Regions from separate parts of the Caloramator sp. genome, predicted to be linked through region 2. Evidence: riboswitches for the same ligand, from Rfam matches in the RefSeq annotation. Region 2 holds a riboswitch; the other holds the start of a gene.
What was found. A riboswitch is a leader RNA that binds a small molecule or an ion and turns the genes downstream of it on or off. The one in region 2 is predicted to bind glycine.
Positions count from the first base shown of each region.

Region 1: another riboswitch for glycine. It lies ahead of JG776_RS03320 (GrdX family protein); the one in region 2 lies ahead of JG776_RS04330 (PTS sugar transporter subunit IIC).

Region 1 covers NZ_JAIHAO010000006.1:4,782-9,448, reverse strand. Annotated here, with positions in the region: gene JG776_RS03330 (thioredoxin family protein) at 1-103, opposite strand, end outside; gene trxB (thioredoxin-disulfide reductase) at 114-1,043, opposite strand; gene JG776_RS03320 (GrdX family protein) at 1,058-1,438, opposite strand; glycine riboswitch at 1,663-1,760, opposite strand; gene JG776_RS03315 (DegV family protein) at 1,976-2,821, opposite strand; gene JG776_RS03310 (tRNA (cytidine(34)-2'-O)-methyltransferase) at 2,837-3,304, opposite strand; gene JG776_RS03305 (radical SAM protein) at 3,570-4,667, shown strand, end outside.
Region 2 covers NZ_JAIHAO010000008.1:17,791-22,457, reverse strand. Annotated here, with positions in the region: gene JG776_RS04340 (hypothetical protein) at 1-99, opposite strand, end outside; gene JG776_RS04335 (amidohydrolase) at 255-1,403, opposite strand; partial or broken gene JG776_RS04330 (PTS sugar transporter subunit IIC) at 1,442-2,482, opposite strand; glycine riboswitch at 2,551-2,649, opposite strand; gene JG776_RS04325 (CoA pyrophosphatase) at 2,817-3,416, opposite strand; gene JG776_RS04320 (zinc-ribbon domain-containing protein) at 3,623-3,787, shown strand; gene JG776_RS04315 (M15 family metallopeptidase) at 3,872-4,405, opposite strand; gene JG776_RS04310 (DMT family transporter) at 4,473-4,667, shown strand, end outside.

The sequences.
Region 1 (4,667 bases), on a different contig from region 2:
CAATACATTTTTGGCACTTATCTCCCCAATAATCAACAAATACAGGTTTTTCAGTATAATTTAAAACTTCAGCTTCAAAATTATCCTTATTAACCTCTAACATATTACCCCTCCTATTTATTGAATTTTTCATTTATATATTCCTCTGCAGCAACAGCAGCAACAGCCCCATCAGATGCTGCAGTTATAACCTGCCTTAGAGATTTTTGAACTACATCACCTGCTGCAAATACTCCATCAACATTTGTTTTCATACTTCTATCAGTTAAAATATATCCCCTCTCATCCATTTCAACCTTACCCTTAAAAAGGTCACTCTTTGGTTCAAGTCCTACAAAGACAAAAACACCGTTAACAGCAAGTTCACTTATCTCTCCAGTCTTTATATTTTTCAATACAAGGGATTCTAATATTTCATCTCCCTTTGCCTCCTCTACTACTGTGTCCCATATAAATTTTATCTTTGGGTTATTAAAGGCCTTTTCTTGTAGTGATTTAGCAGCCCTTAATGAATCTCTTCTATGTATTATTGTCACTGTTTCTGCAAATTTAGTTAAATAAAGTGCCTCAGTTATTGCACTATCTCCACCACCTATTACTGCAACATCTAAACCTTCAAAGAAATCCGCATCACAGGTGGCACAGTATGAAACTCCTCTACCTCTTAGTTCAATTTCATTTTTAAACCCTGCAAGCCTGTATTCAGCACCTGTTGCAATAATTACAGCCCTTGACCTATATTCTTCCTTTCTTCCCTTTAGAGTTTTTATATCTCCTGAAAAATCAACCTCTACTATTTCATCCTTTGCAAAGGTAGTTCCAAATTCCTCTGCCTGCCTCCTCATTCTTTCAACTAAAGCTGGTCCTGTACAATTTTCAATTGAACCGGGATAGTTTTCGAGTTCTGCTGTCGTTGCTGCCTGTCCTCCAAACTTCTCCTTCTCAATCACCAGAACATCAAGCTTTGCCCTTGAAGCATAAAGTCCTGCTGACAAACCTGCAGGGCCTCCTCCTATTATTACAATGTCATAGATATGGCTCATAATTTCACTTCCTTTCAATTTAATGCGTTTTTTATTAAATCAAAATCAATTAAACTAAAATCTCTAAGCACCTTATCCGTATAAATTAATGTTTTACTATTTTTAATAAGCTGGTCAGCCTTCAATATGCTCTCCTCTATTATCTCAACACTTAATAGATCAACCTCTTCAAAACAATCCCTTGAAATTGCAATAGACTTATAGGGTGTCTGATTAGGCTTTATACTCCCCATTAGAGGATGTGTTAAGAGCCTATGTCCTCTATGGATATAATCCCTTGCCATAATTAAAATATCCATAAGTGAAGCTTGAGGTTTATATAGAAGATCATATTTATCTTCTAAACTACTCTTTGTTAAAGGGTTATTGGTTAATATAACTGGTTTAAGTTTCAAGCCTGACACCTCTTTTTTGTTCGGTAATCTATTAATTTTAAATCTAATCATCAGAAGAAATTATATACTTCTGTAAGTTAATGATGATTATTCTTCCTAATACTACGATAGAAACATTATCAATGATACCAAAAACTCTGTAGCTTAAAGTTCGCTAAAATACAAGTTATTTGGCAAATAAAAAAAGGATGTAGTTGCCTACATCCTCTGCCTTCACAGAGTTCTGTCCACAAATAGTACTTTTGCCTGAGAGTATCATAAAGCTTGGCAAGCTTTACTTACCCCTTCGGCGCCCTCTTAGGGTCTCTCCTATTTGCTTCATCCAGAATATTTACTTTCTACTTTCATTATACCTAAATTATAGCAATTTTGCTATTTATTTTTTGAATAGTTTGAATTATAAAAATTAATAGAGACAAAGCCTCTATTTATATATTGAATAGCCCCATAAAGAATTTCTTGGGCTTCGTTCATGGGGCTTTTTCAGATTTTAGCTAACAATTAGATTTTTACAATCTAAAATAGAGGCAAAAGCCTCTATTTAGCATAAAACCATATTCCCACTACTCCAGGGCCTGAGTATGTTGCAACTACAGTTCCTACTTCAGCCAAAAGATAATTATCTACACCCAACTCATTTTTAACCATCTCTTTAAACTCTTCAAGATTTTCATAATCTTTTACAGTTCCTATTGCAAAAAGCTCATTTTCATCAAAGCCTTCATCCTGAACATACTTTATCATTCTTGATAAAGCTTTCTTCATTCCCCTTGTTTTATCTAAAATAGCGTGGTTACCATCAGTAATATATATGATAGGTTTAATATTTAATAGTGTTCCTATTGTTGCCTGTGTTCCTGATAATCTGCCACCCTTTTTAAGATATTCAAGTTTATCTAATGCATATGCAACCCTTGATTTAGGTGCAAGTATGTTTAATGTATTGTATATTTCTTCCACATCTTTACCTTCTTCAATCATTTTAGCCGCCTTTAGAGCAAGCATTCCTGTTCCAAAACTTACTGTCCTTGAATCAACTACATATATATCATCAGTCTCCAACATATTTTTAGCAATTATTGCTGATTGATACGTACCACTTAAATTAGATGATAAGTGAATAGAAATAATTTTATTATACCCTTCATCAAATAATCTCTTGTACTCTTCATAAAATCTTGCAGGATTAACTTGTGATGTTTTTGGAAGTTCTTCTCCTTCATCAAGCATTCTTAACAAATCATCAATTTTTAAATCTACTCCATCATAGTAAGTTTTATCTTTGTATGTTATTGTTAAAGGAATAACTCTAATATTATATCTATTTACAAGTTCCTTTGGAATATCTGAAGTACTATCTGTAACTATCGCTATTTTATTCATCCTACCCCTCCACTACTATTTCATATTAGGAAATCCCATCTGTCTTAATGCTTCATATGCAACAATAGATACTGTATTGGATAAATTAAGAGATCTTTCAGTTGTTTCTACCATTGGAATTCTTATTAAAGTATCTTTAAAAACATCTCTAACACTGTCTGGAACACCTGATGACTCTCTACCAAACATTATAAAATCACCCTGTCTGTATTCTACTTCTGTGTAGAATTTACTTGCTTTAGTTGTTGATAGATACACCCTTGCACCTTTATTAACTTCAAGGAAATGATCAAAACTATCGTAGTAAACAACATCTACAAGCTTCCAATAATCCATCCCTGCTCTTTTTAAATGCTTATCATCAATTAAAAAACCAAGTGGCTTTATAAGATGTAGTCTTGAATTTGTTAAAACACAAGTTCTTCCTATATTACCTGTATTATAGGGTATCTCTGGCTGATATAAAACAATATTAAGATTCAACGTAATCCCTCCAAAACTACATATATACATTTTATTATACCAAGAGTATAAAAAAAAAGTAAATATATTTTAACTTAAAACACTATTTTAGAGATTTTTTTAACCTAAAAAATATTTACGTGACCAGTCAGTATAATTTTTTATGTTAATTTAACTGCTAAATTAATCCATTTTTAGAGTAAGGTGATATAATAAAATTTATAGGAGTTATAATTCTTAATTTTATTTAATATATATTGAATAGTAAAATATGGGAGGGGTTTTAATGAATTTGGCAAGGACAAGACTTGGTGAAGCTGCAATTAAAGAAGCTGTTAAGTACATCTTGAAGGACCCAGAAAAGAATATCCCTAAAATTATAAGATGGGGAGAAAAAATAGCAATAAGAGAACAGGACAAAAAATATATAGCTAATATCAAAAAATATCTTGATGACCCAAACAGCAACTGGTATAAGTACACATACAAGCTATTAACAGAGATACATCCTAATGTCAGAGAAAGAGTTGGAATTAATTATTTCTTAAATGCAACTATGTTTGGCATACCTGTTCAGACTGAAAACGAAAAGAAATATGATTGCAACATACCTTGGGCAATACTTATAGACCCTACATCTGCTTGTAACCTTAAGTGTAAAGGATGCTGGGCAGGTGAGTACAAGCCTTGGAATCTTTCCTTTGAAGATTTAGACAAAGTTATAACAGAAGGAAAGGAACTTGGAATATATATGTATATATTCTCAGGTGGAGAACCACTTATGAGAAAGGATGATATTATAAAACTTTGTGAAAAGCACAACGAGTGTGCCTTCCTATCCTTCACAAATGGTACTTTAGTAGATGAGGATTTTGCAAAGGAGATGCAAAGGGTTGGAAACTTTGCACTTGCATTTAGTGTTGAAGGATTCAGAGAAGAAACTGATATGAGACGTGGTGAAGGTTGTTTTGACGCTGTTATGAAGGCAATGGATATATTAAGAGACTATGGATGTGTATTTGGTTTTTCAACCTGCTATCATAGATACAATACAGAAGTAGTTGCATCAAAGGAATATATAGATTTAATGGTACAAAAGGGCTGTAGATTTGGATGGTATTTTACCTATGTTCCAGTTGGAAGCGACAGTGATGTAAACTTTATGGCAACAATCGAACAAAGGGAATATATGTATAGAAGAATAAATGAAATAAGAGCAACAGAACCAATATTCGTGCTTGATTTTTGGAATGATGGAGAATTTTCAAATGGATGTATTGCTGGTGGAAGAAGATATTTCCATATTAATGCTAATGGAGATTGTGAACCTTGTGCGTTCATACACTATTCAAATATGAACATAAAGGAACATAGTCTATTGGAA
Region 2 (4,667 bases):
CATATTATTATTTATACTCATTGCTTGAACATTTGTATTTATAATTATAATATTAAAAGTTAAAATTAACGCTAAAAGCATTGATATGTATTTTTTCATTCTTTTACTCCCCCTTAATATGGTTTACGTAGAGCTCTACAATAATAATAATAATAATAATAATAATAATAATTGTATTTACTGTCAATATTTTCTTTGTAAATATTTTCTATTAATACAAAAGTCCCCTATATAATAAGGGACTTTTGTATTAATTACAAACAACTCTCTCCATCAATATAAACCTTTTCAACCTTTGCTCTTAAATCAAAGGGATGATGGCTCCAAATTACAATATCTGCATCCTTGCCAATCTTTAGACTTCCCACTCTATCCTCAATTCCTAAAATCCTTGCTGGATTTATAGTTAGCATCTCTAACACTTTTTTCTCATCTGCACCATATTTTAGTGCTACTCCCGCGTGAACATTTGTATGCTCTAAAGGAATGACCGGATGGTCACACATTATAGATGTTAATATTTCTTTATTGCTCAATATTTTAACCGCTTCATAGGTTTTGTCCTTTAATTCTAATTTTGTTCTAAAACCAAATAATGGTCCAATAACTAATGGTATATTATTTTCCTTAATATAATCAGCTATTTTATATCCTTCTGTAGCGTGTTCTAAGACAAGTTTAAAACCAAACTCCTTTGATATCCTTATAGCTGTTAATATATCATCCCTTCTATGGCAGTGTATTCTTGCAGGTATTTCACCCTTTAATACTCTTTCTCCTATTTCTAATTTAATATCTCTATCAACAAACTCCTTCTTTTCAATTTCACACTGCCTTTTCTTGTTCATATAGTCCTGAACCTTCATAAAATATCCTCTAATTAATGCTGCTGTACCAAGCCTTGTTGAAGGAGTTTGATTTTTACCACCATAAACCCTTTTAGGATTTTCTCCAAGTGCCATTTTAAGTCCTGCAGGTTCCTTTAAAATCATATTATCAACTATATTCCCCTTTAGCTTTAAGATAGCTCCTTGTCCTCCAATAGCATTAGCACTACCAGGTAAAATCATAACTGTGGTTACTCCACCCTCAAGAGCTCTCTTTATTGCAACATCATCTGGATTAAAGGCATCTATTGCTCTAACTTCAGGAGTTAATGGGTTTGTAGCTTCATTACCATCCTGATATCCTCCCCCAACACCCTCTTCAAACAATCCTATATGGCTATGGGCATCAATAAATCCAGGAAGTACGAACTTACCCTCTGCATCCACAACTTGTGCATCTTTGTCCTCAATATTTTCAGCAATATTTACAATCTTACTATTCTCAATTAAAATATCGCCCTTAAAAGGTTCTGTTTCAATAGGATAAATATAACCATTTTTAATAAGTATTTTCAAAAATACCACCCCCTTTCTTTATTATACAGCAAACACTTTCAACTAACACTAAGTTTTTGTTCTTTTTTATTTTCCTTTTTGTATCCTTTTATTTTGTTATACATAATTATTATTTGTGTTCCAACCACTCCTCCTACTATGCCACCTATTGCTCCAAAAATAAGTGCCTTCAAAACATTTAAAGTGAATTAAAGGCAAAGGGGTGCAAGCATACCAGGAATTGGTGATGCAGTACCTGGTGCATTATTTATTATTTTAAAATATGCTGCTCCAATTCCAGCAAGCCCACCGCCTATAAAATCTGAAAAATATATTGTAAATGCATTTTTTGTAACAAGATCTGCCTGAGTAAGCGGTTCCAGCATAACAGCTATTAAATTTCCCCTGTCTCCTATTTTAAACCTTTTAAAAACTACTCCATTTGTAAAAGAACCATCAAAACAAGCTATAGCTGATATACCCATAGCAAGACCCTTTAAATTTAACATTGCAGTTAAAGCCATTGAACTTAGTGGTGATGTGCATATTATCTTTATTATTCCACCAAGCAACATACCCATTAAATATGGCGATTGTTCAGATGCTGCCTTTATAACTTCTCCTATTGATACTAAAGTGTTACTTATAGCAGGTTGTGTTATTACACCTATTGATCTTGCAATAGGTGCAATTATCATCGCACCAAATATTATTTCTAACCCACTCGGAATTTTGTCTTCTAATTTTTTTGAAAAAAGTCCCACTATATATCCTGCTGCAAAACCTGGTAATATAGGCAATTTAAAAGAAACTGCACCAGCTACAACCGCATATATTGGGTTTACTCCAATATTAATAGCAACTAAAATAGCTGCTATTGGTCCTCCCATACTTCCTGCTGCCTCGCCAACTTCTCCTAAAAAAGCAATTCCTATAAAATCTCCAAGTATATACTTAAATATTGCTTCAATAAAAAATGTAGCAACTGCTGCACCTGCAAGACCAGACATAGCTGCCTCACCCTTAGGTGCCTTAAATGTAAACAACGAAAATGCCACAAGAACTAAAATTAGTAATAAAACCCCCTTTATAATTGTCATAAATACCCCTCCTCTAATTTATGTTAAAAAATAAAAGGACAGGGGAAAAGAAGCACTACAAAAAAGCTTCTCTTTCCCCTGTCCTTTTATCTGAAAGCTTCTTGCAAACAAACTATTTGCAAGTTACTCCTTCGATGCCTAAAATAGGTCTCTCCAGGGTTGTGTCCAGCTATTGTACATAACCTGAAAGTTTCAAAGTTTCCCGAGAAAAGAATACTTTTTGCTTCTTCGGTCACCAAATCTGGTGTCTCCAACAGCCTTCATCCACCAATATTTTGTTCTAATTATATGATATGCTGAATTTACCAAAACATCAATATTTTTAAAATTTAAATTATTCAAATATATTCTTAATAAAATTGTAAATAATTTTAGCAGTAATTCCCCATATGAGTTGCCCGTTATATCCATAAAAATAAATAGGACTCCTTGATGATAAAAGCCTTTGGTTCATATTTATATACTTATTCTCTTTTTCAAAACGTGCACTAATTGATGCATAATACATATCTGGAACATTTTCTTTAAAAAAGGAAATTGGAACTAAAAATATTTCATCAACCTCATCAACTGATAATTTAAAATTTAATTCCTTTAAAAAAACAACAAACACATATATAATCTTTCCGTGATAAGTTACTAATGTATCAAACTGTCCTATAAACTCAAAATTCTCATCACTTATACCAAGTTCTTCAATAAGTTCCCTTATAGCAGCCTGTTTTGGTATCTCTCCTTCTTCTATCTTTCCACCTGGCAACGAAATATCCCCGGGTTGAAATTTTAATTTTTTGGATCTAACCTCAAATAATATTTTGTATTCATCATCATATACAATTGGGATAACAACGGAATATTTTTTATATTCTTCATCCTGTCCCATTATATTTACTTCTCTTTTACTTAAAACTTCCTTTAAGTAATCTATATTCATTTAAATTCTCCTCCTATTTTGCCGAATTGCAAAAATTTTATGTATAATTTTAAAATATACGAAACATAATATTATTGTCAAATATAATTATAAATGTTATAATTATCTAAGAAAAAAGATTTAACCATCAAGACCCACTGCCCTATAAATCGGTAGGGTTGTGTCTTTGAGTCGTTAAATCCTATCATTTATAGGAGGTGTGTTCAATGGCTGATAAGACACTTGTTTGCCAAGACTGTGGCAAAGAGTTCGTTTTCACAGAAGGTGAACAAAAGTTCTATGCAGAAAAAGGCTTTGAAAACGAACCAAAGAGATGTCCTGACTGCAGAAGAGCAAGAAAACAACAAAAAAGAAGCTTCGAAAGAAGATAAAGGAGAGTTTACCTCTCCTTTTCTTTTTTAATTAATTACATTTTTATAGATTAAAACAACTATTCGGTACTCTATTCTCTATTTTTATAAAATCTCATACTTACTAAATTCCTCATCATAAAAGTGCCACCACTCACTCTCTATTCTTCTAAATCCATTTTTCATCATTGCTTCTGCTAAAATTTCTCTATTATTTATGGCTTCAATTGAACAGTAGCTATAATTTATACTTGCTCTTTCAGAAAAATCATCAAAATCCGAAGGCATTTCTACTTCTTTATTATTTATATCCACCAAAGTGACATCAACTGCAGCTCCTCTATTGTGAATTGAACCTCTCCAAGGTGGTGCAATATAGTCTTCATTTTTTACAGCTTCCCACATTATCCTTTGAACAGACAAAGGTCTATATGCATCCCAAACCTTAAGTTTAAAACCTAATTTTAATAGATATTCATTAGCTTTAATTAATTTTTTAGCTGTTGCATATCTTAATAAACATCTGTCATCTATATAAAATCTCCTTTTAAAAAAATTTCTTTCTGTCGCATATCTAATATCAAATATGATTTTATCCGTTAAAATCGATACATCAACTAAATCAAAATCACTTCTCATATCATCACCCCTTTTTATTATAAATAAATTACAAATCTTTGGGAATAATATATTTTGAGGTGACGTTATGCAAAACAATTTACTTGGTATAGTTTTTTCAATTTTAGCTGGTTTTCTAATGAGTATACAGGGAGTATTTAATACCCGCTGTAGTGAAAAAATAGGACTTTGGGAAACAAATATAGTAGTACAAATAACGGGTTTTATTTTTACTCTTGTTATTCTACTTATAGTTGGTAATGGTGATTTTAAAAAAATCACC